4 regions of the Massilia sp. AB1 genome follow, and region 2 is predicted to be linked to each of the others. Evidence: predicted binding sites of a transcription regulator. Region 2 holds the regulator's gene; each other region holds the start of a gene.
What was found. The regulator LexA, encoded in region 2, represses DNA repair genes until DNA is damaged. The targets are predictions, from matches to a motif close to ACTGTATNNNNATACAGT.
Positions count from the first base shown of each region.

Region 1: imuA (translesion DNA synthesis-associated protein ImuA) is a predicted target of LexA. The motif match lies at 6,958-6,975, and genes of this name have one in related genera.
Region 3: dinB (DNA polymerase IV) is a predicted target of LexA. The motif match lies at 5,655-5,672, and genes of this name have one in related genera.
Region 4: J8847_RS16100 (putative DNA modification/repair radical SAM protein) is a predicted target of LexA. The motif match lies at 1,973-1,990, and genes of this name have one in related genera.

Region 1 covers NZ_JAGKSG010000012.1:22,703-30,522, forward strand. The annotation lists gene J8847_RS09310 (M61 family metallopeptidase) at 1-397, shown strand, start outside; gene J8847_RS09315 (DUF2798 domain-containing protein) at 599-835, opposite strand; gene J8847_RS09320 (flavodoxin family protein) at 832-1,404, opposite strand; gene J8847_RS09325 (DUF2938 domain-containing protein) at 1,434-1,919, opposite strand; gene J8847_RS09330 (helix-turn-helix domain-containing protein) at 1,999-2,412, shown strand; gene J8847_RS09335 (GNAT family N-acetyltransferase) at 2,449-2,898, opposite strand; gene J8847_RS09340 (S9 family peptidase) at 2,907-3,683, opposite strand; gene J8847_RS09345 (GNAT family N-acetyltransferase) at 3,871-4,575, shown strand; gene J8847_RS09350 (DNA polymerase Y family protein) at 4,821-6,302, opposite strand; gene imuA (translesion DNA synthesis-associated protein ImuA) at 6,232-6,939, opposite strand; gene J8847_RS09360 (putative Na+/H+ antiporter) at 7,155-7,820, shown strand, end outside.
Region 2 covers NZ_JAGKSG010000004.1:75,153-82,972, forward strand. The annotation lists gene J8847_RS03940 (cystathionine gamma-synthase family protein) at 1-124, shown strand, start outside; gene J8847_RS03945 (hypothetical protein) at 200-805, shown strand; gene J8847_RS03950 (hypothetical protein) at 1,001-1,618, shown strand; gene J8847_RS03955 (hypothetical protein) at 1,700-2,311, shown strand; gene J8847_RS03960 (SEL1-like repeat protein) at 2,399-3,100, shown strand; gene lexA (transcriptional repressor LexA) at 3,211-3,843, opposite strand; gene J8847_RS03970 (DUF6289 family protein) at 4,013-4,228, opposite strand; gene rpsF (30S ribosomal protein S6) at 4,508-4,894, shown strand; gene priB (primosomal replication protein N) at 4,929-5,219, shown strand; gene rpsR (30S ribosomal protein S18) at 5,250-5,540, shown strand; gene rplI (50S ribosomal protein L9) at 5,579-6,031, shown strand; gene J8847_RS03995 (replicative DNA helicase) at 6,128-7,525, shown strand; gene J8847_RS04000 (DUF47 domain-containing protein) at 7,600-7,820, shown strand, end outside.
Region 3 covers NZ_JAGKSG010000020.1:29,599-37,418, reverse strand. The annotation lists gene J8847_RS13195 (D-2-hydroxyacid dehydrogenase family protein) at 1-262, shown strand, start outside; gene J8847_RS13190 (L-asparaginase) at 435-1,190, opposite strand; gene J8847_RS13185 (asparaginase domain-containing protein) at 1,338-1,823, shown strand; gene J8847_RS13180 (catalase) at 1,915-3,531, shown strand; gene J8847_RS13175 (recombination-associated protein RdgC) at 3,577-4,473, opposite strand; gene dinB (DNA polymerase IV) at 4,554-5,627, opposite strand; gene J8847_RS13165 (S8 family peptidase) at 5,799-7,577, opposite strand.
Region 4 covers NZ_JAGKSG010000028.1:10,102-17,921, forward strand. The annotation lists gene J8847_RS16095 (UdgX family uracil-DNA binding protein) at 1-728, opposite strand, end outside; gene J8847_RS16100 (putative DNA modification/repair radical SAM protein) at 725-1,960, opposite strand; gene J8847_RS16105 (tetratricopeptide repeat protein) at 2,094-3,662, opposite strand; gene J8847_RS16110 (putative bifunctional diguanylate cyclase/phosphodiesterase) at 3,669-5,861, opposite strand; gene J8847_RS16115 (HDOD domain-containing protein) at 5,903-7,820, opposite strand, start outside.

The DNA.
Region 1 (7,820 bases), on a different contig from region 2:
CGGCTGGAAGCTGGTGTACACCGACACCCCGACCGATGCGGTCAAGGCCGCGGACGAGCGCAACAAGCTGACTGACCTGAGCTACTCGCTGGGCTTCTCGGTGCGCCAGGACGGCAGCGTGACCGGCGTGATCTGGGACGGCGTGGGCTTCCGCGCGGGGCTGGCGGCCAACACCACCATCATCGCGGTCAACAACAAGGCCTACAAAGGCGAGGTGCTGAAGGCGGCAATCAAGGCGGCCAGGGACGGCAAGGCGCCGATCGAACTGCTGGTGAAGAAGGGGAACAACCTGCGCACCATCTCGCTCGATTACCGCGAGGGGCTGCGTTATCCGCGCCTGGAGCGGATTGCGGGGACGAAGGACAGGCTGGAAGAACTGTTCAAGCCGATGAAGTGATGGTTTAGCTCGTGGTGCGTAAGCAAACTTGGGTCCCCGCCTACGCGGGGACCCAAGTTCGTCGCGCACCACGGCAGCTTGACCACTACCCGCGCCACCCAGTACATCCCCTCATGAATTTCATCGCGATCGCCACCGTCAGCTATTACACCTACCGCACCAGCCGGCGGTAGGAAGCGTTTCGCGCAACCCGGCACGTCTTCAACTCGCCTGGCGTTCGCTGGTGAGGATGCGCACCGCGATGCGGGCCGGCGCGGACAGCAGCAGCACGGCAGGAAAAGCGATGACCCAGGCCATCAGCCACGCGCCCAGCCATTGGCTGAGGAAGTCCCCCACCCAGCCAATGGCGCGCCAGGTCGACACACCCGAGATCACCAGCGACATCTGCCCCGACAGGATGAAGGCGAACAGCTGGGGCGCATATTTTTTCGGAATCATGGCCGCTCGCCCGCCAGGCGCTGCAGGGTAGCCGCGAACTGGCGGCCGAACAGGCGCGCGGTCTTGATGTCGCCCGGCGGGAAGGCGTCGGGCGGGGATGCGTGTCCGGCCTGGACCATCAGTCCCGACCACGAGCCGAGCCGGTTGGCCGCTTCGTCGTAGGGCACGCCGGCGTGCTGCTCGGGCAGGATCTGGTTGCCGAGCCAGAGCATCCCGTGCTGCATGCAGAAGGTGAACATCGACAGGAGGGTCGATTGCTTGTCGCCCGCCGGCAGCGAGGACACGGTGAATCCGGCCGCCAGCTTGCCCTTGAGCTTCTGGGTGCGCCACAGCGGACCGGTGGCGTCCATGAAGCCCTTGAACGGTCCCGACACGCCGCCCAGGTAGGTGGGCGAGCCGAGGATGATGCCGTCGTAATCGCACAGCCGATGGGTCTCCTGCGCCAGGTCCTGCGCCAGCAGCAGGTCGACGCCGATGCCTTCCCGGCTGCCGGCGCCTTCGGCCACGTGGCCGGCGATGTGGGCGGTGTGGCCATGGCCGCTGTGGTAGATGACTGCGAGTCGTTTCATGCTTCCTCCGATGTGATGAGTGGATGTCCTCAGAACGCCAGCAGGCGGGCGGCAAGATAAAGGCCGAGGCCGAACACGGCGTGGTTGGCCAGGCTGCGCAGGCAGTTCCTGACGGGTGTCGGGGTCTTCGAGGCGGCGAAGCCCGCACCCATGGCGGGCTGCATGACGAACAGCGGCGCGGCCACGGTGGCGACGCCGACCGCCAGCGCCGGCAAGAGCGTCGGGCTGTCCAGCCAGCGCAGGCCGTTCAAGCCGACCAGCAGCGCGGCGAAGCCGACGCCGACGGCGTAGTGGGTGGCCCAGCCCAGCAGGCGTTCGCCGGCTACCGGGGACGCCTTGGCGATGGCGGCGTGCGCGACCCGGCCGCGCGCCAGGTGGCCGACCCAGCGGCCGACCAGGGCGAAGTCGAGGGTCTTGACGCCCATGCGTTTCAGCACGATGAGCCAGGCGTCCATCACGACGGTGGCGCCAGCGCCGATGAGGACGATGTGGAGGATGACTGCGAGCGCTTCCATGGTATTCCTTTCGATTGACCGGACTGCGTATGTGGTCCACTATAGAAGTTGAAGTCAACTTCAAGTCAAGGGATTTGGCATGGACATTGCGGAAGTCGCGAAACGCAGCGGCATGGCGGCGTCGACGCTGCGCTATTACGAGAAGAAGGGTTTGATCGCCTCGACAGGACGCCAAGGACTGCGCCGCACCTTCGGCAAGGATGTGCTGGACCAGCTGGCCCTGATTTCACTGGGCCAGGCGGCCGGGCTGTCGCTGGACGATATCCGCGGAATGTTCACGCCCAACGGGCCGCGGATCGACCGCCAGGTGCTGGCGGCCAGGGCGGACGAGATCGATGCGCTGGTGCGGCGCCTGAAGGCGATGAGCAAGGGCTTGCGGCATGCGGCCGCCTGCCCGGCTCCCAGCCACATGGAGTGCCCGACCTTCCGCAAGCTGCTGGCGTCGGCGGCGTCGGGAACGATAGACCGGCACTGGCGGCGGGCCGGGAAGTGATGGCGCGAGGCCGAAGGCTGGCTCGCGGCCCGGGAATCAGATCCTGTGGTGCTGGCGGGCCGGCAAGGTGTAGCTGACTTCCCGGTCGCCCGGCCGCAGCTCGCGCTGCCAGCCATGGGCTTCGTAGAAGCGGTCCGCGCGCGTGCCGATGCCGGTGCTCAGCGAGACCTTCGGGTGCCCCTGGGCAAACAGCCAGTCGCAGGCCATCTCGAGCAAGGTGCGGCCGATGCCGCGGCCTTCGCTGTCCGGGCGCACGAACAGCGCCCAGATCGAACCATCGCGCACGTCGGCCACGGAAAAGCCGAGGATTTGCCCGTCCTCCTCGCACAGCCATCCCTGCCCCAGCGTGGTCAGGTAATCGTGGTACATGGCCAGGGTGACCTTGTCCGGCGAGGACAGCTGGTTCTCGCGCACGGACAGGCGCAGCACCGACAACTCGGGGATATCTTTCAATTCCGCCTGGCGGTAGTTCAGGTTCGTTTTCATCGTTGTTTTCATAAGGCGTCGTGTGGTGAATCAAGGTAGCGCGCGCTCCACGCGGCGATGACGCCGGCCACGTACTGCGCATCTTCGCGGCGCGTCAACAGGTGGTCGGCGCTGTCGAGCGACACGAAGCTCTTCGGATGGCGGGCGGCCTCGAAGATCTGCATGGCGTCCGACAGCGGCACGGTCCGGTCGAGCGGCGAATGCAGCACCAGCAGCGGGAGCTTCAGGGCATGGATCCTCTCCGCCAGGCTGTGCTCGGCAATATCCTCGAGGAACTGGCGGCGGATCGTGAATTCGCGACCCGCCAGGCGCACGCGCGCCTCACCGTGCTCAGCAATGGTGTCCAGGTGCTCGCCGAACAGGCCGGTAACGTGATGCGGATCGCTGGGCGCCGCGATGGTGGCCACGGCGCGCGCTTCCGGCACGGTGGCGGCGGCGGCCAGCACCGCTGCGCCGCCCAGGCTGTGGCCGACCAGCAATTGCGGCGCGGCATACTCGGCGCGCAGGAAATCGACGGCCGCGATCAGGTCAGCAATATTCGAGGAAAAATTGGTGTTCGCAAATTCGCCTTCGCTGGCGCCGAGGCCGGTGAAGTCGAAGCGCAGCACGGCGATGCCGTGGCGCGCCAGGCCGTGCGCCGTGCGGCTGGCCGCGAGCACGTCCTTGCTGCAGCTGAAGCAATGGGCGAACAAGGCGTAGGCCCGCACGGGGCCGTCCGGTACATCGAGACGGGCGGCCAATAGCTGGCCGTCCGCGCCGGGGAAGTGAACGGTTCCGCCAGCCATCAAACATCTCCTTCATGGGTTGCACAAGGCAGTCGCAGTGCGCTTTTTGGGCGCAACGATAGCACATGCGGCGGGCGATGCAGAGAGATGCAGACGGGCTGGCGCCACTGTATGATAATTGCATTGGGTCTCGCCTTGTCTGCTGCGGCGCGCCTGCGCTGCGGCGAACGTTCCTCTACATTACGGCATGCACATATTTGCGCTTTCTCCAGAGCGGCACGCGGCGCTCGATCACCCCGTCTGGTCCAGCCTGGCGGGCGGGCACCGCCATTTCGCCCAGGGCGGCCCGCTTGCCCTGCGCTATCCGCGCGAGGTCGGGCCCTTCGCGGCCTTGCTCGGCGACAGCCCGGCGGCCTGGACCGCGCTGGCCAGCCTGCTCGCGCCTGGCGAATCGGTCATGCTGGTGACGCCCGATCCGGTCGTGGGTGCGGATGGGCTGGAGGCCACCCGGCTCGGACCGGTGCTGCAGATGGTGGCGACGCGCGACGCCGGCAGCGCCGCTGCGGCGACCTTGCTGCTGGGCGAGGACGATGCGGCCGAGATGCGCAGCCTGACGGGACTGACCAATCCGGGGCCCTTCGGCGTGCGCACCCACGAGCTGGGCGAGTTCCTCGGCATCCGCGATGGCGGCACGCTGGCGGCGATGACGGGCGAGCGCATGCGTCCCAGCGGGATGGTCGAGGTGAGCGCGGTGTGCGTGCATCCCGAACACCGCGGCAAGGCGTATGCGCGCATCCTGATGGTCGAGAAAATGCGCCGCATCGTGGACCGCGGCGACCTGCCCTTCCTGCACGTGTACCCGGACAATGCAAGTGCGATCGCGCTGTATGAGTCGCTGGGCTATGTGGCGCGCAGGACCTTGCAGCTGACCAGGGTGACGGCGCCGGAATGAGGTCGGTCATCAGCGAACAGGTGACCTGTCCTTTTGCCGCAATACCCGTAGGGTGTGGACGGCTCGTGAAATGCCCCACTGGGGCATTTCACTCCACGCGGTGATAGTTGACGGCGAAATAATGCGGCATGAAATCGGAGCCCCTTAACAACCGGTAATCGGCAGATCACCAGGCGCAGCACTGGAACCGATAACTATCGCCGCGGGGGCGGGAACCCCCCCCACGCTACGATGACGCCGGCGATTCATCCAAACAAACCATGCAAGTACCAGCGCGGCGCGGCATCCTCGCCCGAGCCGACGATGCGCTCGCGGTAGATCCAGTACAGCGTGTGGTCCTCCCCTTCCGCGATGAAGTAGTCGCGCGTCTGGGTCTCGCTCCACCACCCCGCCTCGATGCGCTCCGGGGTCGAGGCCACCTTCAGCGGCGAGCCGTAGAAGGGCCGGTGGTTGCGGATCAATAGCGCGATCGGCTTGGCCAGCAGCCAGGTCGGACGCGGCAGGCTTTGCACGTCGGGCGGCCTGCCGGCCTCGCGCGCCGCCCGGCTCACGCGCTCTTCCACCGGAATCCAGACATTGGCGACCTCGGGGCGGTAGTCGGCCAGCGGCACCGCCTGCAGCACATTGTCCGCGCCCAGGCGCGCCACCAGCAGCTCGATCATGCGCAGCCGGTCTTCCTCGGTGCCGCCCGGCTCGGGGAACAGCGACTCGCTCGGCGGCGCCATGGCCCGCATCTGCTGCGCTTCCAGCGCCAGGCCGATCACCGGCGCTTCCAGTTCCAGTTTGCCCAGGCGTTCCTTGAGCAGGCGCACCAGGTGCTCGTCGCGCCAGGTCGGTTCGGCCAGGGCGATCTCCAGCGCCGTCGGCGGACGCGCCACCCGGCCGCGCTCGTGCTCCAGCAGCAGGCGGATGCGCTCCACCGCCAGCTGGCGCGCGCACAGCCAGCCGGTGAGCTGCAGCACCAGGTGATGGGCGCCGGCCAGCAGCAGGTCGGCCTGGTCGATGCGGTCGAACAGCTCCAGCCGCGCCTGGAAATGCTCGGGCGGCGCGATCCACTCGAACAGCTCGGGACTCAGGCCATAGGCCGCATCGACCAGGTCGAGCAGCGCGCGTCCGCAGCGGCGCTGCAGGCCGGGCCGCGGCAGGCGCCGCAATTCTTCCAGGCGCTCGCAGCCGATGCCCTCGAACCAGGACGCATAGGTGCGTGCGGGCGGCAGCAGCACCACCGGCAGCCGGTCGAGGCGGCGCGTGAGCGAATCCATGCGCACGGCCCGTCCCGCATTGCGGCGCGCCAGCAGCCAGGCCCCGCGCGCGGTGGGCGCGCAGCTGATGCAGGCCGTAAAACCGAGCGCGCGCAGGTTCTCGCGCACCCGCGCGCACAGCCGGCGGATGCCGCCGAACAGGCGCAGGCTGGCGCCTATGTCCAGCAGCAAGGTGGCTTCCTCGGCCTGCGCCACCTGCGGCGTGTACTGCAGCATGCTCATCGCCACCGCCTGCAAGGCCTCGGCCTCGCGCGCGGGATGGCGCTCGTGCAGGCGCGCCTCGGGCATCAGCATCAGCACGCCGCCGCGGCGCATGCCGGGCCGGACCCCGGCTGCGCGCGCGGCGGGCGACATCGCCAGCACGCGCTCCTGCTCCAGCACCACGCTGCCCGGGTCACTGGACCAGTTCGGGCTGAAGACCTCGAGCGGTAGCTGGGGCAAATACAGGCCGATCCACAGACGCATGGCGTTGGAGAAGAGAAGGAGTCAAGGGAAGGAACAGCGGCGCGTCGCGCTGCGGTCCCCGGCGTTTGAGAAAGTCGATGTGCATGCCGCCCGCCGCCGGCCGCAGGGCAAGACGCAGTGGCGCGGGCGATGCGTCCTGCGCCGCGGCCAGCGGACGGAGCATGAAAAACAGGGTCTCGCCGGCCTGCGCCGCCAGATGCAGGCGGCGCAGGCTGTCGCTGCGCACGTGATTGGTCCAGAACAGCAGCGCCCCGCAACTGCCGCTGCGCAGCACCTGTTCCGCCGCCCACAGCGCATCCGCCGTGCGGCTGCTGCGCAGCCACAGCAGGTGTGCTGGGTCCAGGCCGAGCGCGGCCAGCGCCAGCGCCTGGGGCGGATGGGGCGGCTGCAGCAGCACGATGCGGCGTGCGGCGCACTGCGCCAGCGCGGGCTGCAGCAGGCGCATTTCGCCGATGCCGGGCTGCTGCAGCATCAGGTCGGTCAGGGTGCCGGTGGGCCAGCCTCCGCCGGGCAGCTGGGACGACAGGGCCGCGTGGCCGGTGTCGACGCAGCGGGTGCCGGCATGCGCCAGCTGCGACGCCAGCCACAGCGAAGGGTGCAAAGCCTCCGGCGCAACATTGGTGTTGGTTGTTAGCATAGTTGTGCCGGTAGAAATACTGTATAAATATACAGTACTATCTGAGCCGGAGTTTGGCAAGGTATATTCATTTTGAACATACCAGTTGGGTATTTGGTATTGATAAAACTTAAACTCGCGCCAGCCCAGCATCAAGGCAAAAGATGAAATAATGCGGGCTCATCTATTTCCGCTTCAGCAATGACTTCACTGCTCCGTCTGCCGGGAGGCCGCCCATGAATCCTGTCGATCTCGTCGGCGCCGTCCTGTTCGCCCTTGCCCTGGTCCACACCTTCTCCACCAAGGCCTTCCACGCCCTGGCCCACCGCTATCCGCGCCATGCCGGCCTGTTCCACCTGCTGGGCGAGGTCGAGGTGGTGTTCGGCTTCTGGGCCTTCGTCCTGATCGCCGTGATGGCCCTGATGGGCGGAGGCGCCGCGGCCATCGGCTATGTGGAGTCGCGCCAGTACACCGAGCCGCTGTTCGTGTTCGTGGTCATGGTGATCGCGGCCTCGCGCCCGGTGCTGGACGCCGTGCGCGCCCTGCTCGGCCTGCTGGCGCGCCTGGCCCCGGTGCGCACCGAGGTGGCGCTGTGCTGGCTGGGCCTGGCGCTGGTGCCGCTGGCCGGTTCCCTGATCACCGAGCCGGCCGCGATGACCCTGGCCGCCCTCACCCTGGCCCCCATCGTGTTCCGTCCCGGCATGCCGGAATGGGGCAAGTACGCCGCCCTCGGCGTGCTGTTCGTGAACGTGTCCATCGGCGGCACCCTCACCTCCTACGCCGCGCCGCCGGTGCTGATGGTGGCCGGCACCTGGGGCTGGGACAGCGTCTTCATGCTCACCCACTTCGGCTGGCGCACCGCGCTGGCGGTGGCCATCAACGCCACCGTGGCCACCCTGCTG
Region 2 (7,820 bases):
CTTCGAGATGGGCGCCGAGCGCCGCGCCAGCATGGGCATTGCCGAGTCCCTGATCCGGGTATCGGTCGGCATCGAGGACACCGACGACCTGCTGGCGGACTTCGCGGGTGCGCTCTCACTTTAGCCAGAGAGAAAGCCGAATTAGTTGCCCGTGTTGCCAACTAGGCTAGAATTGTTACACCACAACACGGGAGGGATCATGAAACGATTCGTAGGCGTCATGGTGTTAGGTGTCTCCGGACTGGCCATGGCAGGCGGCATGCAGTCCGCCGGCAATGCGCAGGACGCGGCGAAGCAGCGCGAGGCCCGCGCCGCCGACATCGCGTTCTGGACCAGTGGCTACAAGGGCGAAGACCTGGTCTCGGGCCGTTTCAGCTGCCCGGCGCCCAGCATCCCGGACATGTCGAAGACCAAGTCCCAGATCAAGTCGGTGTCCGACTCCTACCAGGCCTGGCAGCAGTGCTATAACGGTTTCGTCGCCAACCTGAACGAGACCTTGTCGCGCGGCAGCCGCATCCCCGCGGATGTCGCGGCCCTGCTGACCCCGCAGGAGGCGCAGCAGGCTGTCGCCCACGTCGACCGCGTGCACGAGGGCCTGATCGCCCAGGCCCAGCAGAATGCCTCGCAAGTCATGGCCAGGTACGACGCCTGGCAGGGCGCCACCGAACGTTACGTCAAATCCGACAGCACTGCGCGCAAGCTGGAATACGAGATGTCTGCGCGCCAGCAGCAGGAAAGCGAGGCGCAGCGCTATCCCCAGCCCGGATCCGGCATGGGCACCGCGCCTGCGCCGTCCCGGCGTTGAATGATCGGCTCCGTGGCGCGCCGGCGCCACGGCTGTTCGTGACCAAGCTCTTCCAAACGCTGTCGCCAGACAGCAAGCTTCCCACTGCCGGCAATCCGAAAGCGCACCCTGTCAATCTTGACAGGGTGGCGCGGGAATCGGTTGCTTGTATCACCAGCTAGGCTAGAATTGTTACACCACAATATGGGAGGAATCATGAAACGACTCGTTGGTGTCATGGTGTTAGGTGTATCCGGACTCGCCATGGCAGGCGGCATGCAGTCCGCGGGCAACGGCCAGGAAGCGGCGAAGCTGCGCGAGGCCCGCGCCGCCGACATCGCCTTCTGGACCAGCGGTTACAAGGGCGAAGACCTGGTGTCGGGCCGGTTCAGCTGCCCGGCCCCCAGCATCCCGGACATGTCGAAGACCAAGTCCCAGATCAAGTCTGTGTCCGATTCCTACCAGGCCTGGCAGCAGTGCTATAACGGCTTCGTTGCCAACCTGAACGAGACCATGTCGCGCGGCAGCCGCATTCCCGCCGATGTCGCCGCACTGCTGACCCCGCAGGAAGCGCAACAGGCCGCCGCCCACGTCGACCGCGTGCACGAGGGCCTGATCGCGCAAGCCCAGCAGAATGCTTCGCAAGTCATGGCCAAGTACGACGCCTGGCAGGGCGCCACGGAACGTTACGTCAAATCCGATAACACTGCGCGCAGGCTCGAATACGACATGGCGGCGCGCCGCCAGCAGGAAGGCGAAGCGCAGCGCTACCCGCAGCCGGGCGCACAGCCGGTGCCGTCGCCGGCGACCATGCCGGGACCGGGGCGCCGTTGAGGCTTGCATCACGCCTCTGGAGGATGCCAGGGGCGTGACCGTCGGCTTGCCGGCATGTTTGCACCACCACAGGGAGGAATGATGAAACGAATCATGGGCGTCTTGATGTTGGGTGTATCGGGCCTGGCGATGGCCGGCGGCCTGCAGTCCGCGGGCAATGCGCAGGAGGTGGCGAAACAGCGTGAAGCGCGCGCCGCCGACATCGCTTTCTGGACCGGCGGCTACAGGGGAGCAGACCTGGTGTCGGGGCGCTTCGACTGCCCGGCGCCGGCGATTCCCGAGCTGTCGAGGACCAAGGCGCAGATCAAGTCGGTTTCCGAATCCTTCCAGGCGTGGCAGCAATGCTATAACGGCTTTGTCGCCAAGCTCAACGAGACCGTGGCGCAAGGCAGCCGGATTCCGGCCGATGTCGCCGGCCTGCTGACTCTGGCGGAGGCGCAACAGGCCGCCGCGCACATCGAGCGTGTGCACGCGAGCCTGGCTGCGCAAGCCCAGCAGAACTCCGCGGAGGTGTCCGCCCGCTTCGAGGCCTGGCGCGACGCCACCGAGCAATTCGTGATGGCCGACCACCGCGCACGCATGATGGAGCGCGCCATCGCTTCGCGCCGCGCGCAGGAGCGGGAAGGGCAGCAATACCCGCGCACCCAGCCGACCATGGGTTCTTCCGAGGCGCCGCCGCCGACGCGCCCTTGAATGCCGGCCTTAAATGATTGTAAGGGCGGTTGAGGCTGAGGGAGTATTCGCGTTACCATGCAGCATTCCCTCACTCTCGACCGTCCCATGAAGCGTTTTCTCGTCGTAGCAAGTCTGCTGTTCTGCTCCGTGGCCCACGCCGATCCGCTGGCCGACGCCCACGCCCTGTTCGCCAAAAAAGCCTATCCCGAAGCCCTCCAGGCCTATACCAAGCTCGCCAATGCCGGCAATGTCGAAGCGCAGCAGGCGCTCGGCCAGATGTACTGGTATGGCGAAGCGGGGCAGGTGGACGAAGCCAAGGCCAGGGAATTGTTCAAGAAAGCGGCCGCGAAAGGCAACAAGATCGCCGCCGCCTCGCTGGACGTGATGGACCAGCGCGTCAAGCGCCGCACGGAGATCGATTACTGGATCAGGGAGTACGACGGCGCGGAACTCAAATCGGGCGAATTCCGCTGCCCGGCGCCGCGCATTCCGGCGATGTCGAAGCTGAATGACGAAATCGACCGCGTCAGCGGCGCGGTGGCGACCTGGCAGAACTGCTACAACAAGTTCGTCACGAACCTGAACGCATCCTCGCCGCTGTCGAAGAAGATCCCGGCGGATATCGCCAAGCTGATGAACAAGCAGGAGACCGATGCGGCGCACGCTCACCTGGAGCGGGTGCGCGAGAACCTGGCGGAGGAAGCGAAGGTGAGTTCCAAGCTGATCCTCGCGGACTTCGCGGCCTGGCGTGCGGCGACCGAGGCGTATGTGTCGGAGCACAACGCGATGATCAAGCAGAATAAATAAGGTGGGGAGCTGAAGGGGCCGGAGTTAAGTTTCCGGCTGCTCGGGGAAACTTGGTCCCGGCCCCCGCCGGGACCCAAGTTTGCAGGGCAGTGTTATCGCAGCCGACGCGATCAGTGCCAGCTACGCATCAAGCCAACCGCCAGGCCCTCGAGCGCGAACTCGTCGCCCGGCTCCACGCGAATCACCTTGAAATCCGGATTCTCCGGCAGCAGCTCGACGGTCTCGCCCGTCTTGCGGTAGCGCTTGACGGTGACTTCTTCACCGAGGCGGGCCACGACGATCTGGCCGTTCTTGGCGCTGTCGATCTTCTTGACCGCCAGGAAGTCGCCGTCGCAGATGCCCGCATCGCGCATCGACCACCCCTTGACCTTCAGCAGGAAGTCCGGCCGCGCCGAGAACATGGCGGCGTCGACGCTGTAGGTGGCTTCCACGTGTTCCTGGGCCAGGATGGGCGAACCGGCGGCCACGCGGCCGACCAGGGGCAGGGACATCATGAGCGCAGGCGGCGGCATGGGGATCTGTTCGGCGCTGGCGCCGACCAGGCGGATTCCGCGCGAAGTGCCCGGCGAAATCTCGATCGCGCCTTTGCGCGCCAGGGCCTGCAGGTGCTCCTCGGCGGCGTTGGCCGACTTGAAGCCCAGTTCCGCCGCGATTTCGGCGCGGGTCGGCGGGAACCCGGTGTTGTCGATCGCTTCCCTGATCAGGTTCAGGATCTGTTCTTGCCTTGCAGTGAGCTTGAGCATGTCGTGCGGCTGGATAGTTGTAGGACCAGACTGTATTTTTATACAGTATTTCGCAAGACGCAAGGGAAAACAGGAATATTTTTAGGGCGGGAGCGGCCGCGTTGGTTTTTTCCACGCGCACCGCTCCCGCGCGCCCGGCTGCCCTGGCCGCCGGGTACGAAGCCTCAGCTTACCACTCGCAGCCTTCTTCGGTGTAGTCGAAGTATGCGGTCTGCTGGCCGGTGGTGATCATGTAGCCGCGGCAAGTGAAGGTCTGCGAACCGACCTGGGTGGTCATGGCGGAGTCCGAATAATAAACCCGGGTCCAGGTGCTCGAGGGCCAGGCGTAGGCCGCTGCGGATACCGTGATCGCCAATACTGCAACGTACAGTTTCTTCAGTTTCATATTGTCTCCAGGTGTGTGCGACATGTCGTTTCTTAGGCTGAACTTGTGTTCAGCCAGGACATGCTAGCACCGCACATGAAACAAAAATGATGTGAGAATTCACATTCTTGCATATTATGCAGCAGCCATCTTTTCGCACGGGCGTGGGAAAAGCGAAGGCATCCGGGACCGACCGGTTGCCTGCGGCTTGTGCACGTGTTACCATAGCAGGCTTTCCCTTCCCACACTCGTCTTGACGCCGAGGTGGGCATTTGTTTAAACGTCCTCAAGGAGTGTTGCATGCGTCATTATGAAATCGTTTTTATCGTCCACCCGGACCAGAGCGAACAAGTTCCGGCGATGATCGAGCGTTACAAGACCACGGTGACCAGCCGCGGCGGTAACATCCATCGCGTGGAAGACTGGGGCCGTCGCCAGATGGCTTACCAGATCCAGAAGCTGCCGAAGGCTCACTACATCTGCATGAACATCGAGTGCGACAACGAGACCCTGGTCGAGCTGGAAACCGCATTCAAATTCAATGATGCTGTCCTGCGTCATCTGACCGTTAAGATGAAGAAAGCTGAAACCGCACCGTCGCCGATGATGAAGTCGGTCCAGCGCGAAGACGCAGCCAAGAGCCACCGCGCAGAAGCAGCAGCCGCTGCCCCGGCCGCAGCTGCCTAAGTTTTTCTCCAGGAATTCGTAGTAAACGGAAGTAGTGAACCAGCTCGAGCTCGAAGCGACCATCGCCGAGCGTGATGTCCTGCGCTACACCCCGGCCGGCGTACCCATCGTGTCCGCCATCCTGATGCACAGTGGGCAGCAGGAAGAGGCCGGCGTCGCAAGGCAGGTCGAGTTCGAGATCCCCGCCTTCGCCGCGGGTGAGATCTCGGGCAGGTTCGGCAGCGCGGAACTCGGCGCCAGCTACCGTTTCAGCGGATTCCTCGCAAAGAAAAACCGCAACAGCAAAGCCCTGGTGTTTCACATCATTGATTTTCAAGCCGCCTAAGCGGCACTAGATAGATACAGGAGCCTCAAAATGGCATTCGGTAAAAAGTTCGACAAAAACAAAGCTAAAGAAAAACTCAAGCGCAAACAGCAGAACCCGCTGTTCAAGCGCAAGAAGTTCTGCCGCTTCACCGCCGCCGGCGTGGAACAGGTGGACTACAAGGACGTCGACACCCTGAAGGACTTCGTCCAGGAAAACGGCAAGATCATGCCGGCACGCCTGACCGGCACCAAGGCGCACTACCAGCGCCAGGTCGACACCGCGATCAAGCGCGCACGCTACCTCGCGCTGCTGCCGTACACCGACCTGCACAACGCCTAATCGTCGGCCACGACAGTCAGATATCCTGGAGATAAAACATGCAAGTTATTCTGTTGGAAAAAGTAGTCAACGTCGGCAACCTGGGCGACGTCGTCAAAGTCAAGGACGGTTACGCACGTAACTTCCTGATCCCGCAAAAGATGGCACGCCGCGCGACCCAGTCGGCTGTGGCCGAGTTCGAAGCCAAGCGCGCCGAACTGGAAAAAGCCGCCGCTGAAAAGCTGGCTGCTGCCCAGGCGCAAGGCGACAAGCTGAGCGGCATGACCGTCACCATCGCCCAGAAGGCGGGCGTGGACGGCCGTCTGTTCGGTTCGGTCACCAACTTCGACATCGCCGAAGCTCTGAGCAAGCAAGGCTTCCCGGTCGAGAAGTCGCAGGTTCGCCTGCCGACCGGCCCGCTGAAGACCACCGGCGAATTCCCGGTGGCCGTCGCCCTGCACACCGATGTGGTCTCGGAGATCACCATCGCCGTCGTGGGCGAAGCAGCCTAAGCTGTTGTTGTATAAAAGAAAAAAGCCGGGTTCGCCCGGCTTTTTTTATTGGCAAGATTCACCAATTATTTCAGCCGCGTGACCGGAGCAGGTATAATGCCGCCCATGAATTCCGCACCCGCCGATCCGCAAATCGAATCCCTGCGCATCCCGCCGCACTCCATCGAAGCAGAACAGTCCGTCATCGGCGGCCTGCTGCGCGATAACGCGGCCTGGGACCGCATTGCCGATTTCATGCATGCGGACGACTTCTACCGCTACGACCACCGCATCATCTTCGAACAGATGATCCGCCTGATCAACTCGGGCAAGCCGGCGGACGTGATCACGGTCTACGAGGCCTGCAACCAGCTCGGCAAGGCCGAGGAAGTGGGCGGACTGCAATACCTGAACGCGATGGCGCAGAACACGCCGTCGGCGGCCAACATCCGCCGCTACGCCGAGATCGTGCGCGACCGCGGCATCCTGCGCAAGCTCATCACCGTCGCCGACGAGATCTCCGGCAATGCCTTCAATCCGCAAGGCAAGGAAGTCAAGCAGATGCTCGACGAGGCCGAGTCCAAGATCTTCGCGATCGCGGAGCAGGGCGCCCGCGGCGCCCAGGGCTGGACCGCGGTGCAGCCGCTGCTGACCCAGGTGGTGGAGCGCATCGACGAACTGTATTCGCGCGAGAACCAGGGCGAGATCACCGGCGTGCCGACCGGCTTCATCGACCTCGACCGCATGACTTCCGGCCTGCAGCCGGGCGACCTGGTCATCGTGGCCGGCCGTCCGTCGATGGGCAAGACCGCGTTCTCGGTCAACATCGGCGAGAACGTCGCCATCGAAGCGGGCCTGCCGGTCGCCGTGTTTTCCATGGAAATGGGCGGCGCCCAGCTGGCCATGCGTATGCTGGGCTCGGTCGGCCAGCTCGACCAGCACCGCCTGCGTACCGGCCGCCTGAACGACGAGGACTGGCCGCGCCTGACGCACGCCATCCAGAAGATGAACGACGCCCAGCTCTACATCGACGAGACGCCGGCGCTGAACCCGATCGAGATGCGCGCACGCGCGCGCCGCCTGGCCCGCCAATGCGGCAAACTGGGCCTCATCATCGTCGACTACCTGCAGCTGATGCAGGGCAGCCAGCCGGGCGACAACCGCGCCTCCGAGATCTCGGAGATTTCGCGTTCGCTCAAGGGCCTGGCCAAGGAATTGCATTGCCCGGTCATCGCGCTGTCCCAGCTGAACCGCTCGCTGGAACAACGCCCCAACAAACGTCCCGTCATGTCCGACTTGCGCGAATCCGGCGCTATCGAACAGGATGCGGACGTGATCATCTTCCTGTATCGCGACGAGGTCTACAACCCGGACTCGCCCGACAAAGGAACCGCCGAGATCATTATCGGCAAGCAGCGTAACGGTCCTATCGGCGCGATTCGCCTGACCTGGATCGGCCAGTACACCAAGTTTGGCAATTACAGCGGTAACCTCGCCATCTACCAGGGCGATTAAGCCGTCGAATACTTTGCCGCTGCCGACCGGTCCAGCGGTTTCGAAGTCCCAAGAGATTCACAACGGAGAACAATATGTTTGGACGCCTGATGCCCCAGGAGGGCAAGTTTTTTGATCTGTTCAACCAGCACGCCGCATTGTGCGTGAAGGGTGCGCAGGAAATGGTTGGCCTGATGACCAACTTCGACGACCTGGAAAACCGCACCCACGCTGTGGAGAGCATCGAAAAACAGGCTGACAAGATCACCTACGCCTGCGTTGACCTGCTGCACAAGACCTTCATCACCCCGCTCGA
Region 3 (7,820 bases), on a different contig from region 2:
GCTGGTGGCCGAGGGAGCGCTGGAAGAAGCGCTGCGCAAGGGGAAGCCGGGAGCGGCGGCGCTGGATGTGTTCACCAGCGAGCCGCTGGCTGCGGATGCGCCTTTGCTGAAGATTCCAACCGTGCTGGCGACGCCGCACCTGGGGTATGTGGAGAAGGACAGTTACGAGATCTATTTCCAGATCGCGTTCGAGAATGTGCTGAAGTTTGCGGAGGGGAAGCCGGATAACATCTTGAATCCGGAGGCCTTGGGTAAAAGGTAAGGCTGCAGGTTTGCAAATGACTTGGGTTCCGGCCTTCGCCGGAACGACGTGCCAAGGCAGCGTCTGAGAATAGTGTTACTAGTCTTCTAAGCGATAGCTTAAGCACGTCGTTCCGGCGAAGGCCGGAACCTAAATTCGCACCGCAGCGGTAACGCGTGAGTGCACCGAAAACTCAGCGCAGCTCCGGCTCCCCCGTCAGATTCACCTTACGCGCCGGCATGACATGCGTCCCGGTCCACAAGCCAGCCCAGCCCGGCGGCCAGCCGATATCCGGCCCCGAGTATGCCTTCAAGCCCGCCTTCACCGGCACCACCGGCACCGGCGGCGCCTCGATCAACCCGCCACCCGCCGGCCGCTCCATGTTAAGGCTGTACATGTACCCCGGCAGCAGCAAGTCGCAGGCCTGCGCGAACCACGCCGTGTGATCCTCGTCCCTGCCCAGCGCCTGCGCCAGCCCCTGCGGATCGAACCTGGCCAGCGCATGGATCAGCTCGTCCGTCGTCGCCCCCGGCACATCGCCCCAGCCCATCACCGGATTGTTGTTGTAATCCGCCCCCGAGCCATACCAGCCTTCGCGCCAGGTGCGCTGCATCCAGTTGCGCGGACCGGTGAACAGATGCCAGCGCCAGTGCAGCCCCGAGGGCTTGGGCCAGGAATACAGGTACAGCTTCTGGTAGCCCGCCTTGTGCAGCTCGCGCACCACGGCCATCAGGCGCGCGTGCGGCATGCGGTCCGGCGGCGTGCGGCGGAACAGGATGGGTTCGCCGTCCGCATGCTGCACCTCGTCGCTCGACAAATTGAGGTCCAGCGGACGCGATTCGCTGCCGAAGCGCGCCGTGATCCAGCCCGTCAGGAGGTTGACGTGGGTGATCACGCCGTAGCCCCGATGGCGGTGGAAAATGACGGTTCCTGGTGCGACGGCTTTCATGGGAGAAATAGGTAAGAAGGGGGAAAAGGAAGCAGTGTACTCATCCGATCCGGACGATTCTAGCGCAGTCACACACAGATACATACCCGTTTGCGGCTATCATGAACGACCTTTTTTCACCGCATTGATAAACCTTCATTAACCGATATGACTCTCCGACTCATCGCCACCGGCGGCACCTTCGACAAGCATTACAACGAACTGAACGGCGTGCTCGGCTTCTCCGACAGCCATTTGCCCGAAGTGATCAAGCGCAGCCGCATGACGGTGCCCGTCGCGCTCGACGTGCTGCCGCTGCTCGATTCGCTCGACATGCAGGACGCCGACCGCCAGCGCGTGCTGGCCGCCTGCCAGGGTGCGCAAGAGAAAGCCATCGTCATCATCCACGGCACCGACACCATGCGCGAAACCGCGGCGGTGCTGGGCGCGGCCAATCTCGGCCAGACCATCGTGCTGACCGGCGCCATGATCCCCTACGAAATCGCCAACTCGGACGCCCTGTTCAACCTGGGCTTCGCCTGCGGCGTCGCCCAGACCCTGCCGGCCGGCGTCTACGTCGCCATGAACGGCCAGGTCTTCCCATGGGATAACGTCCAGAAGAACCGCGCCGCCGGCGTGTTCCAGCAGCTCTAAGCCAGCCTTTTCCCTAGGGCAGCCGCGCGCTGCCCTTCGCTTGCCCTTCCTATACTGCCCTCTTCCACCGTCCGAGAAAGAGGAGAGCGCAATGAGCGAGCAGCGACCTACGCTGACCACCCGCCAGGGACACCCGGTCCGCGACAACCAGTCCATGCGTTCCGTCGGCGAACGCGGGCCGGCCACGCTCGAGAACTACCAGTTCATCGAAAAGATCACGCACTTCGACCGCGAGCGGATTCCGGAACGCGTGGTGCACGCGCGCGGCACCGGCGCCCACGGCGTGTTCGAAGCCTACGGCACGATCGGCGGCGAACCCGCCGGCAAGTACACGCGCGCCCGCGTGCTCATCGAGGCCGGCGTGCAGACCCCGGTGTTCGTGCGCTTCTCCACCGTGATCGGCGCGAAGGAATCGCCCGAGACGGCGCGCGATCCGCGCGGCTTCGCCATCAAGTTCAAGACCGTCGAGGGCAACTGGGACCTGGTGGGCAACAACCTGAAGGTCTTCTTCATCCGCGACGCGATCAAGTTTCCGGACATGATCCACGCCTTCAAGCCCGACCCCGTCACCAACCAGCAGGAGCCCTGGCGCTTCTACGACTTCATCTGCAGCCACCCGGAAGCCCTGCACATGGTCACCTGGGTCAAGAGCCCCTGGGGCATCCCGGCCAACTACCGCGAGATGGAAGGCTCGGGCGTGAACACCTACAAGCTGGTCAACGACCAGGGCGTGGCCCACCTGGTCAAGTTCCACTTCGAGCCCAAGCAAGGCGTGCGCAACCTCACGGCAGCCCAAGCCGCCGAGATCCAGGCCCACGACACCAGCCATGCCACGCGCGACCTCTACGAGGCGATCGAACGCGGCGACTTTCCGGAATGGGAATTCTGCGTGCAGATCATGAGCGACGGCGAACATCCCGAGCTCGACTTCGATCCGCTCGACGACACCAAGCGCTGGCCGGAGGACAAGTTCCCGCTGCTGCCGGTGGGCCGCCTGGTGCTGAACAAGAATCCGGACAACGTGTTCGCGGAGACCGAGCAGTCGGCCTTCGGCACCGGAGTGCTGGTGGACGGCGTCGATTTTTCCGACGACAAGATGCTGCAGGGACGCACCCTGTCCTATTCGGACACCCAGCGCTACCGCGTGGGCGCGAACTACCTCCAGCTGCCGATCAACGCACCCCAGGAAAACGCGATGGCGCGCACCAACCAGCGCGACGGCCAGATGGCCTACTACGTCGACAACCGCGGCGAGGACAAGCACATCAACTACGAGCCCAGCATCATGGGCGGCTACCGGGAAGCGCCGCAGCCGGCCCACGATTACCACCAGTACGTCGAGGGGCACCTGGGCCGCTACCAGACCAGCCGCACGGCCGACGACTACCGGCAGGCGGGCGAACGCTACCGGACCTTCCAGGACTGGGAGCGCGACGAACTGGTGAACAACGTCGGGGGCGATCTCAAGAAATGTCCTCAGCCGATACAGCTGCGCATGGTCTGGCACCTGTGGCATTGCGACGAGGATTACGGACGCCGGGTGGCGGAGATCGCGGGGATAGACCTGGAGCAGGCCAGGGCCTTGCCGCCTCTGGAGGGCAAGCCGGCTCCGCACAAGCACCGGCAAGGGCCGACTTATTCGGATGCACAGCCGGAAGGCGCGGGCAAGGAACCGGCCACGAGCGACGAGGTCGCGGCGGAGAAGTGAGCGCGCCGGCGGCAGGAGCGCCGGCGCAGCAATGGCGATGGGCGCTTAGGCCTTGGCTTCGCCGCCGAGGGCTTCCACCACGTCGGCCAGCAGCTTGGCCATCTCGCCCGTCATCAGCACGATGTCGTTGTCGAAACGCTCGTCGTCGCTGTAGGTCGGCGCTTCGCCTTCCTTGATCACGTCCAGCGGCTTGACGCCCTTGATCGCCAGCGACTCGGTCAGCACGAAGCTGATGCGGTCGTTCCAGGTCATGGCCAGGCGGGTGCACTGCTTGCCGGCGGCGATGTGGCGGCGGATGTCGTCCGGCTCCAGGGTGTGCTTCACGTAGCGCACCGCGGCGCGGCTTTCGCCGGTGGCGCGCAGTTCGGTGTCCTGGTCGATGGTGAAGCCATACGGCGCTTCGTCGGCTTCCAGCCAGCCGGTCATCACGGCCACCGGCGAGCGCTGCACGCGCAGCGATTCCAGCGGCATGCGGTCGACCGCCTTGAGCAGCAGCTTGACCACGTCGTCGGCCTTGGCCGGGCTGGCGGCGTCGACCACCAGCCAGCCGTTGACCGGGTCGATCCAGACCCAGACGTTGCTGCGGATCGAGAAGGCGCGCGGCAGCAGTTCGTCGGCCACGCGTTCCTTCAGTTCCTTCATCGCCTTCTTACCCGGCGGGAAGCCCTGCTGCTCTTCCAGCTCGGCCGCCTTGGCCTTGGCCACCTGGTTGATGACCGACGAAGGCAGCAGCTTCTTCTCGGTGCCCAGCATCATCAGCATCTGCTTGTTGACCACGTGGACCAGCTTGCCGTTGCCGCGCGGCGAATCCCAGCCCTGGCGCAGCAGCTCGTTGCTGCTGGCAGGCGTGAACGCCTGCGGCTGGAGCGCTTCTTCCATCTGTTCCGGGTTGAATGCCCAGGGAGCGGGCAGGCGATAAATCTGGAGATTCTTGAACCACATACGCTGTTATCCGATTGTTTCAGTATTTCAAGGGAACGACATTCTACGCCGATGCCAAGCGTCAATGCCGGAAAAAATTTTTATGTTGTCAGGTCGTCAAACAGGCGCAGCTGCTCGACGATTTCCGCGTCGCTCAGCCGGACGCCGACGCCGAGGAGGCGCACCGGCTTGGCGGCGCGCAGCCAGCCGGTTTCCATCAGGTGGGCGTAGGTCGGAATATGTGGCGCATAGCCAACACACTCCACCGTGGTCTGCTGGAAGTCCGCGAACTTGATCTTCACGAACAGCTTGTTGATGAATTTTTCGGCGCCGGCGCGCTTGATGCGGCCGAGCAAATGCTCGACCAGCTCGGGCAGCAGCTTCAGGCAGGCCGGCAGGTCGGGCACGTCCGGGGTATAGGTTTCCTCGGTGCTGATCGACTTGCGCTCGCGCGAGGTGTTCACCGGGCGGTGGTCGACACCGCGCGACAGGTCGTACAGGCGCGCGCCGAAGCTGCCGAAGTGCTCGTGCAGGCGGTCCATGCTCCAGCCGCGCAGGTCGGCGCAGGTCTGCAGGCCCAAGCGGTTCATCTTTTCCGCCGTCACCTTGCCCACGCCATAGAGCTTCTTGACGGGCAGCGCGGCCACGAAGGCGTCCACCTCCTCCGGGCGCACCAGGAACAGGCCGTCCGGCTTGTTCCAGTCGCTGGCGATCTTGGCCACGAACTTGTTGGGCGCCACGCCGGCCGAGGCGGTGATGCCGACGGTCTCGAGGATGCGGCGCCGGATCTCTTGCGCGATCAGGGTGGCGCTGCCCTTGCAGTGGGGGGAATCGCTGACGTCGAGATAGGCTTCGTCGAGCGAGAGCGGCTCCACCAGCTCGGTGTAGTCGCGGTAGATGTCCATGATCTGGCGCGAGGCGATGCGGTACTTCTCCATCGCAGGCGGAATCACCAGCAGGTCCGGGCACAGCTTCATGGCCTGGGCGGTGGCCATGGCCGAATGGATGCCGAAGCGCCGCGCTTCGTAGTTGCAGGTGGCGATCACGCCGCGCTGGTCGGGCCGCCCGCCGACCGCCAGGGGCCGGCCGCGCAGGGACGGATCATCCCGCATCTCGACGGATGCGTAGAAACAATCGCAGTCGCAATGGATGATTTTTCGGACCGGGGCGTTCATCGAGGCCGCCCCAGACCGGGGCACACTACTGTAATTGCATACAGTATCGACTGAAAATTAAATTGTTGCAAGCTAAGCTGTCACGGAAGAACCAGGTCCTTCGGGCGCAAAAAAAGCGCGGCCGAAGCCGCGCTCCATGCGCACTGCCGTGCCGGCAAGCCGGCGGAAGGCTTACCAGGTGAGCTTCAGTGTGTACTTGCCGCCGCTGGTGGCGGCGCCGGTGGTACCGGTGTAGTACACGACCCGCACATAGCGAATCGACGTGGTGGTGCCGGTGTTCGCCGAGTGCACGGTGTCGGTCATGCCGATGCCGTTCACGCTCTGGCCCATCAGGGCGCCTGCGCTGTTGTACACGTACAGGTTGTAGTTCGCCGTGCTGTTCGGGGCCAGGTAGGAAGACAGGGTCTTGCCTGCCGGCAGATCGACACGGAAGTAATCGGTGTCGGCGCCATTGCCGATATAGCCGGTCACGGTGCTGCCGCTGGCGGTGACCTGGTTGGCGGTGGACATCATGTTGTTCCCCTCGGTTTCCGCCATAGCCGTGCCGACGCTTGCGCCCTGCGCCGCAGCGACCGCGGCGGTGGCATCGACGATGCCGGCGCCGCAGCCCGAGCAGGCCACCGGGAAGGCGCGCGCGCTCGACTTCAGCTTGGACTCGATGCCGTCCGGGGTCAGCGCCGGGTTCACGGCCAGCATCAGGGCCGCGGTGCCGGCCACGTGCGGGGTCGCCATCGAGGTGCCCTGGTAGCCGGCGTAGTTGTCCGATGCCGGTGCGCCGGTGCCCGAGTTCAGGGTCGAGATCACCGGATAGCCGCCGTCGCCGCCAGGCGCCGCCACGTCGATCAAAGTGCCATAGTTCGAGTAGGAAGCACGGCCGCCGGTCTTGCCGGTCGCCGCCACGGCGATCACGCCCGCGCAGTTGGCCGGGTTCGAATTGCTGACGTTCATCGCGCTGTTACCGGCGGCCACGACCACCACCGCGCCGCGCGAGCGGGCGCCGTTGATCGCGGTCTGGGTAGTCGAGTCGCAGGCGCCGCTGCCGCCCAGCGACAGGTTCAGGACCTTGGCCTTGTTGGCGTTGGCCGGCACGCCGGTCACGCTGCCGCCCGAGGTCCAGGTGATCGCGTCGGCGATGTCCGAGGTGTAGCCGCCGCACTTGCCGAGCACGCGGGCCGGGACGATCTTGGCGTTGTAGGCCACGCCGGCAACGCCGGAGCTGTTGTTGGTGCGCGCGGCGATGGTGCCGGCCACGTGGGTGCCGTGCCAGCTCGAGGTCCTGTTCTGGGTCGGCTGGCCATTGCCGCATTCGCCGATCGCGATGGCGTCGCCCGGGTCGCTCGCATCGCTGTCGCGGCCGTTGCCATCGTTGGCGATGAAGGTGTCGCGGATGAAGTCATAGCCTTGCAGGAACTGGCCGCTCAGGTCGGCGTGCGGGCGGTAGCCGGTGTCGATCACGGCCACGACCACGCCGCTGCCGGTCGACTTGTCCCAGGCGGCCGGCAGGCGCAGGCCGCCGGTGGCGTCGGTGTAGTGCCACTGCTGGGTGTAGAGCGGATCGTTAGCGGTCGCCATGTGGGTCATGATGCGGTCCGGCTCCGCGTACTCGATGTTCGGGTCGCGGGCCATCATTTCGGCTGCCAGCGCCTGCACGTCCTTGAGGCCGCGCTTGCCGTTCAGCTTGAACACGTGGGCGCCGGTCGAGATGGTGTGGCTTTCGCTCACGGTCGTGCCGAACTGCTGGCCCGCACGGTCCAGCTTGGCCTTGCGGTCGCCGCTCATGGCGGCGGCCCTGGCCAGGCCCTTGGCGGCGTCGGCCGGCATCGAATCCTTGTACTTGACGATGATGCGGTCGGTTTCCATCGAGCCCGGGACCACATTACCGTTGCCGACGCCTGCCACGGCCGAGACCGAGGCTGCGGCCAGCGAGACTGCTGCGCAGAGTTTCAACATTACCGGATGCATTGCACGCTTCATCTTCTTCCTTACCTTGAGTTTCGTCAGCGATGACGCTGTACGTCTGGATGAGAACGGTGCAGGTTATCGCGAAAGGAAGAGGTAACGCAGCCGAAATCGTAGCGAATTCGGTTGTTTCACCACACCAAAAATCACAAATTTTTGAAAAACATCGTTTCTTCGGAAGAACGTTAATTTCACAAAATATTTCCCGTAACAATCAGCCATCGTCGCTTTGGC
Region 4 (7,820 bases), on a different contig from region 2:
ATGTGGCTCTGCATGACCGAGGTATTCAGGCGCGCCGGATTGAAGATGCTGCGGTAGTAGGTGAGCCAGAGCGCTTCGCCGCTGTCGTCGAGGTCGGCGGCGCTGGACATCAGGGGGCCGCAGTTGTGCAGCGTGTGGCCGTCCCACAGCACGCTGGCGTCCGGGGTCGCGATCATCCAGCTCACCTTGCCCATGCGGCTGACGAAATGTTCGGCGACCTGGGGCAGCACGTCGTGGCGCGGTTCGAACCAGGCCACGAAACGCGGGGCGCCGGTCTCGATGGGACGCTCGCGGAATCGGATGTAGGCGTGCATGTCGTGCTCCTCGCGGCGCACCGCCTTGACCATGGCGTGCAGGCGCGCGCCGTCCGGGTCGGCGGGCGACTGCACGTCGTGCTCGCCCTGCTGCCAGCGCCACAGCACCCGGTAAAGGAAAGCCCAGCGCTCAGGCTCGCGATAGCAGGCGGCGGTCTGCAGCATCTCCAGCAGCGAGCGCGGCAAGTGCGGTGCCGGTTTCGGTTCCTGTAACTGGATAGCCGCATTATGCGGGGGCGTTCCGGGCGCTGGCGCACCCGAGAACAGATCGTCGCCCGGCGAGCCCCAGGTGACCGCTTCCGGCGGCACGCCCGCCCGCAGCAGTTCGCGCGCCGCCTCGCGCCATTCGGCGAAGCTCGCCACCTGCAGGGAGCGCCCCTGCAGTACCGCGTGGGTGGCGCTCGGATCGTTCATGCCGCCTGCAACTCCGGCCAGAGATTCATCTGCTGCGCCGGCTGGTGGTCGGCCAGGTGACGCCGCAGGATGCTGGACTCCGCCGCCCCTTGCGCCGGCTTGTAGTCGGCCGTGACGACAAAAGGCGCCAGCTTCTTGAGGCTGCAGCGCAGGCGCGACAGGTCTTCCCAGCGGATGCGGCGCAGGCGGCGCAGGTCGACCAGGCGCTTGGCGTTGCGCAAGCCGATGCCGGGCACGCGCGCGATCATGCTGGCGTCGGCGCGGTTCAGGTCCATCGGGAAATGCTCGCGGTTGGACAGCGCCCAGGCCAGCTTGGGATCGATGTCGAGGGCCAGGTTGCCGCTGGCCGGCATCAGTTCGCCGGCGGTGAAGCCGTAGCCGCGCAGCAGGAAGTCGGCCTGGTAGAGGCGGTGCTCGCGCAGCAGCGGCGGCGGCGCGGCCGGCACGCTTTTCGGGCTTTGCGGGATGGGGCTGAAGGCCGAGTAATAGACCCGCTTGAGCTTGTAGCTGCCGTAGAGCGTTTGCGCCGTGTTGAGGATGGTGTGGTCGTCGCTGGCGTCGGCGCCCACGATCATTTGCGTGCTCTGGCCGGCCGGAGCGAAGTTCGGCGCCTTCGGTTCCTCGGCCTTTTCGTCGAGCTTGCGGCGGATCGAGCCCATCGCCAGCTTGATCGTGTGCACGTTCTTTTCCGGCGCCAGGCGGGTCACGCTGTCGTGGGTGGGCAGCTCGATGTTCACCGACAGGCGGTCGGCCCAGCGGCCCGCTTCCTCGATCAGGGCGGGGTCGGCGTCGGGAATGGTCTTGAGGTGAATGTAGCCGCGGAACTGGTGCACCTCGCGCAGCTGGCGCGCGACGGCGACCAGCTGTTCCATCGTGTAGTCGGCCGAGCGGATGATGCCCGAGCTCAGGAACAGGCCGTCGATATAGTTACGCAGGTAAAAATCCTGGGTCAGCTTGACCACTTCCTCGACTGCGAAACGAGCGCGCGGCACGTTGGAGCTGCGGCGGTTGATGCAGTACTGGCAGTCGTAGATGCAGAAGTTCGTCAGCAGGATCTTGAGCAGGGAGACGCAGCGGCCGTCGGGCGTGTAGCTGTGGCAAATGCCCATGCCGGTGGTGGCGCCCAGGCCGTCCTTGCCTTCCGAGCCGCGCTTGGGCGCGCCGCTGCTGGCGCAGGAAGCGTCGTATTTGGCGGCGTCGGCCAGGATTTCGAGCTTGTCGGTGAGTTCCATCGCGCTGGCTTGACTGTATGGGCATACAGTATAACGCGGTGGGGGTGGTGTTCGGCTGGGGTGGGGGGGGTTTTAGTGGTTCAAATGCGGGACATCAAAGGGGTTGCGTGGGCGCATGCAAACCACCAAGGTATCAAACCAAGCGCTGCGCCTGCGCCAGCAACTGCGGCTCCATGCGCCCCGCAATCTTCTTGAGGTAACTCGCCGCCAGCGCCACGCCCGCGCTCCCCGCCCGGTGCAGCCAGGCATACGCCTCCACCAGGTCGCGTTGCGCCCCCTGCCCCGCCGCGTACATCACGCCCAGGTTGTACTGCGCGCGCGCATGCCCCTGGCGCGCCGCGCACAGGTACCAGAAATGCGCCGCCTCGTAGTCGCGCTCCACGCCCTTGCCGCAGTCGTAGTGCAGCCCCAGCTCGAACTGGGCCAGCGAATGCCCCTGGTCGGCCGCCTTGTGGAACCAGTCGGCCGCCTCGCGCGGATCGCTGTCCTCCATCCGGTCGAGCAGGGCGCCGACCATGTACTGCGCCGGCGCGTAATCCTGCGCGGCGGCGCGCCGGTACCAGGCCAGCGCCTGCGCGCTGTCCTGCGGCACGCCGACCCCGCCCTCGTAGCGCAGGCCGAGGTCGAACTGGGCGCGCAAATGGCCTTGCTCGGCCGCCTTGCGGTACCACGCGGCCGCCTGCTCCACGTCCTGCGCAATGCCGTTGCCGCTGTCGTACAGCTGTCCAAGGTGATACTGGGCCGAAGGCAGGCCCTGCTCCGCCGCCTGGCGGTACCAGTGCAGCGCCTGGGCCGGATCGCGCTCCACGCCCTGGCCGTGCTCGTAGCGCATGCCGAGGTTGTCCTGGGCGCCCGCATGGCCCTGCTCGGCCGCGCGCAGATACCAGCCCAGGGCCAGCTGCTCGTTGCGCGGCACGCCGTGGCCGCTGTCGTAGATCAGGGCCAGGTTGAACTGCGAACTGGCGTGGCCCTGCTCGCCCGCGCGGCCGTACCACAGGATCGCTTGCTCGCTGTCCTGCGGCAGGTCCTGGCCCTTGTCGTAGCGCAGGCCGAGGTTGAACTGGGCCGGCGCGTAGCCCTGGTCGGCAGCCTTGCGCAGCCAGTCCAGCGCCGCGAAGGTGTCGCGCGGCATGCCCTGGCCGGTATCCGCGCGCAGCGCCAGGCTGAACTGCGAGCGCGCATAGCCTTGTTCGGCGGCGCGCCGGTACCAGTCGAGGGCGGCGTCCAGGTCTTGCGGCACGCCCTTGCCGGTCTCGTACATCATGCCCAGGTTGTGCTGCGCGCCCGGCTCGCCCTGCTCGGCGGCCTGGCTGAACCAGTGCAGCGCCTGCTGCACGTCGTTCGGCACGCCCTGCCCTTTCGCATACAGCCAGCCCAGGTTGTACTGCGCCGGCGCATAGCCCTGCTCGGCCGCACGGCGGTACCAGTAGGCGGCCTGGCCGAAGTCGTGCTCCACGCCCTGGCCCTTCTGGTACATCACGCCGAGGTTGTACTGGGCCTGCTCCAGGCCCGCGGACGCCGCCATGCGGTACCAGGCCACCGCCAGCTCGTAGTTGCGCGGCACGCCCTGGCCGTTGACGTACATGAAGCCCAGCGTGTGCTGGGCCTGGGTCACGCCGCGCTCGGCCAAGCCCTTCACGCGCAGGAATTCGGCCGTATGGCGCTCCTGCGCGTCGCTGGGATGACTGGGACTATCGAGCATGGCTGCTTACGCCTGGACAGCGCGCAAATTCGGAGCGGACTGCGCACGCAGCGCGCCGATGAAGTCCTGCAGCGGAATCGGACGGTAGTAGAGGTAGCCCTGCATGGTGAGGCAGCCGTTGGAGCGCAGGTAGCGCGCCTGTTCCTCGGTTTCCACGCCTTCGGCGATCAGGTTCAGGCCCAGGCCGCGCGCGATCGAGATGATCGCCAGGATGACCGGGTAGTGCCCGTTCTCCTCGTGGATCTCCTTCACGAAGGACTGGTCGATCTTGACGGTGTGGATCGGGAAGCGGTGCAGGTAGGACAGCGACGAATAGCCGGTACCGAAGTCGTCGATCGCGACCGACACGCCCAGCTGGCACAGCTTGTTGAGCTGCTCGATCGCGTATTGCGGGTTACGGATGCAGATGTTCTCGGTGATCTCGACTTCGATCTGGCCCGGGGCGATCCCGTAGCGCACCAGGGCGCCGCGCATCTTCTCGAAGAAGTCGCCGCGGTCCAGGTATTGCGGGGACAGGTTGAGCGACAGGCGCACGTTGCCGCCGCCGACCGCCTTCCACTGCAGCATGTCGCGGCACAGGGCGCCGATCATCCAGTCCGAGATCGGCAGCATCAGGCCGTTCTCTTCGGCGAAAGGCAGGAACTCGCCGGCCGACAGCAGGCCGCGGGTCGGGTGGTTCCAGCGCATCAGCGCCTCGGCGCCGACGATGCGGGAGGTGATGGCGTCGATCTGCGGCTGGTAGTACATCTCCAGCTCGTCCTGCTCCAGCGCGCGGCGCAGCGCCTGCTCCAGCGCGATCTTCTGGTGCGACACGTCCAGCATCGAGGTGTGGTAGAAGCTGTGGCCGTTCTTGCCCAGCGCCTTGACCTGGTACATCGCGATGTCGGCGTGGCGCAGCAGCTCGTCGATCGATTCGCCGTCGCTCGGGTAGATCGCGATGCCGATCGAGGCCGAGATGTGCACTTCGTGGCCGTCCAGGTCGAAGGGCTCCTGCAGGGTTTCCAGGAACTTGTCGGCGATGACGCGGGCGTCGTCCCGGTCGCGCAGTTCCGGCAGCACGATGGTGAATTCGTCGCCGCCCTGGCGCGCCAGGGTGTCGCCCTTGCGCAGGCAGCCCTTGAGGCGGCGCGCGGCCTGCTGCAGCAGCTCGTCGCCCTTGACGTGGCCGAGGGTGTCGTTGACCAGCTTGAAGCGGTCCAGGTCGATGAACATCACCGCGAGCTCGGTCTGCTTGCGCTTGGCCTGGATCACGGCCAGGCCGAGGCGGTCCTTGAACAGGATGCGGTTCGGCAGGTCGGTCAGGATGTCGTGGTAGGCCTGGTAGGAGATGACCTCTTCCGCGCGCTTGCGGTCGGTGATGTCGCGCGCCACGCCGTAGGTGCCGAAGAACTCGAGCTTCTTCACTTCCTGGTCGGGCACGTGCATGCCGATCGCGTTGAGCGAGATCGTCATCAGCGTGTTGTTGAAGGTGCGGTCGTGGCCATTGCCGCCGCGGCACTTCAGGCGCAGCTCGACGTTGCGCGAGGCGCGCTCGTCGACGCGGCGCTCGTTGAACACGTAGCGCGCGCGCTCCAGGTCTTCCTCGTGCACCAGGATCGAATAGTGCTGGCCGAGCAGCTCTTCGCGGGTGTAGCCGAGCAGCTGGTAGGCGCGGTCGTTGACGAAGGTGAAGCGGCCTTCGTGGTTGAGCGTGTAGATGATGTCCGGCGACGAATCGACCAGGTAGCGGTACATCTTCTCGGAATTCTCGAGCTGGGTCGCGATGCGCTCGTTGTCGGCCGCCAGGCGGCGCTGCTGCAGCGCGTTGGCGACCGTGGTCAGGAGCTCTTCGCGGCTGTAGGGCTTGCGCAGGTAGTCGTAGGCGCCGCGCTTGAGGGCGCCGATCGCCGCGTCGATGCCGACTTCGCCGCTCATCACGATCACGTGGGCGTCGATGCCCTTCTCGTTGATGAAGTCCATGATGTCATGGCCGCCGATATCGGGCAGGCGCAGGTCGAGCAGGACCAGGTCGAAGCGCTGGCGCGACAGCTGAGCCAGCGCTTCGCTGCCCGAGGACGCCGTCACCAGGCGGTAGCCGCGTCCCTGCAGCAGCTCGTACAGGGAGGACAGCAGGCGCGGTTCGTCGTCGACCAGCAGCAGGCGGGGCAAGCTGTCGGTCTCCAGGGTATCCGAAATTGGAGCGGGTTCGCCGGAATGCATGGTGGCGGGTCTCGAGTTCATGTTGGGATAATGGGGACGAACTAGGCGGAACCGAGCGCGCGCGCCGGCAGGGCGACCGCCGTGCCGGCGCCGGACCACGCCGGCAGGAGGATTTCAAAAGCGGTGCCGGTGCGGCCGCTGCGGCAGGCGATGTGTCCGCCCAGCTTCTTGACCAGGCTGTGCACGATCGACAGGCCCAGGCCATGGTGGGCGCCGTCCTTGGTGCTCTTCACCGGCGAGAACAGATTGGCCAGCACCTCGCGCGACAGGCCGGGGCCGTTGTCGCTGACCACCAGCTCCAGGTAGAGCTGGCGCTCGCGGTTCACGTGGCCGCGGTTCAGGATCTCGATGCGCCCGCCGGCGCCGCTCAGGGCTTCGACGGCGTTCTTGACCAGGTTGACCAGGATCTGCTTAAGAACATCGGCATCGCCTTCGATGCGCTTGGCGTCGTCGTGCATGTGGGCGTTGATCTCGACCGTGGCCGGCACGAAGCCGCTGGAGCGGAACAGGCGCAGCACGTCGTCGACCACCTTGCTCACGTCGGTCGGACGCGGGCCGGCGTCGAGCGGCTTGAGCTCGGCCAGGCTGCCGACCAATTGACCGACGCGGTCGATCTCTTCGTTCAGGATCGACAGTTCGCCGCCCACCGGTTCCTGGCGCGCCAGCTTGCTGTCCAGGACACTCAGGTAGTTCTTGATGATCGACAGCGGATTGTTCACCTCGTGCACCACGCGGCGCGAGGCTTCGCGGTATTCCTCGGCCACGCTGGCCAGCTGGCGGCGCGCATGGCCGCGTTCGGACATCAGGTTTTCGAGCGCGGTCGCGGCTTGCGCGCCGAAGGCTTGCATGAAGCGTTCGCGGCGCTGGCACAGCGGCAGCTGCCAGGCGCTGACGCCGCCGATCAGGATGCCCAGGCAGCGCGCGCCCGCCACCAGCGGCACGCACACCAAGCTGTCGGTGCCGAGCATGCGCAGCAGCTGTTCCTCGGCCATGCCGATCGGCTGGCGCTCGCGCTGCACGAAAGCGGGACGGCGCTCGAGGGCGCTCTTGGCCACCGGGCCGCCCTTGGCGAGCGGCACGGCGAATTCGGCGATGCGCTGGCTGCCCGCGGTCGGCGCGCCCACCAGGGCGTGGCCGGTAGGGTTCTCCAGCAGCACCACGGCGTTCTCGAAATCGAAGAGGATGCGGGCGGTGCGCGTCATCGCTTCCAGCAGGCCGGATTCGCCCTGCTGGCGCGCCAGGGTCTGGCCGACTTCCGACACCAGCACCATGTTGCGCACTTCCTCGGACAGGCGCTGCTGCACCGGATCGACCGGGGGCGGCGCGAAGGCCGGCGGCGCCGGAATGTCGTCGGCGCCGGCCAGGTCGATGCCCAGGTGGACGGCGGCCTTGTCGACCTGGCGCGCAGCCCCTTCCAGCATCTGCAAGGCCTGGCTTGGCTCCAGGTTGCACAGCGCCGCGGCTTCGACCAGGGCGGCGTGGTCGTCGGCGTGGCTGGCCAGCACATGGGCCAGGCGCACGGCGCGGATCAGGGGGTGGGCCGATTCCAGGCGGTCGCTCGGCTCGTGGTGGTAGAGCACCGCGTCGGCCAGGAAGGAATCGAGCTGCCAGCGTTCGATCAGCCAGGCGCCGGCTTCGGCGTGGGTAATCTGCAGGGTGCGCTGCTCGACCGCGCACAGGTCTTCGTCGTCACGCGCGGTGAAGTTGAAACCGTATTCCTTGGGCGCGGTGGCCAGCAGGGCCAGGCGGCCGACGTTGTGCAGCAGGCCGGCCAGGTAGGCTTCCTCGTGGTGCGGGTAGTCGATCGCCCGCGCGGCGTCGCGCGCCAGCACGGCGGCGGTCAGGGAATTCTTCCAGAACGCGCGCAGGTCGATGCTGCCCGAGTGCGGGAAGCTGTTGAAGGTCTGGAAAACGGAGTCGCTGATGACCAGGGTCTTGATCATGTCCGTGCCGAGCGAG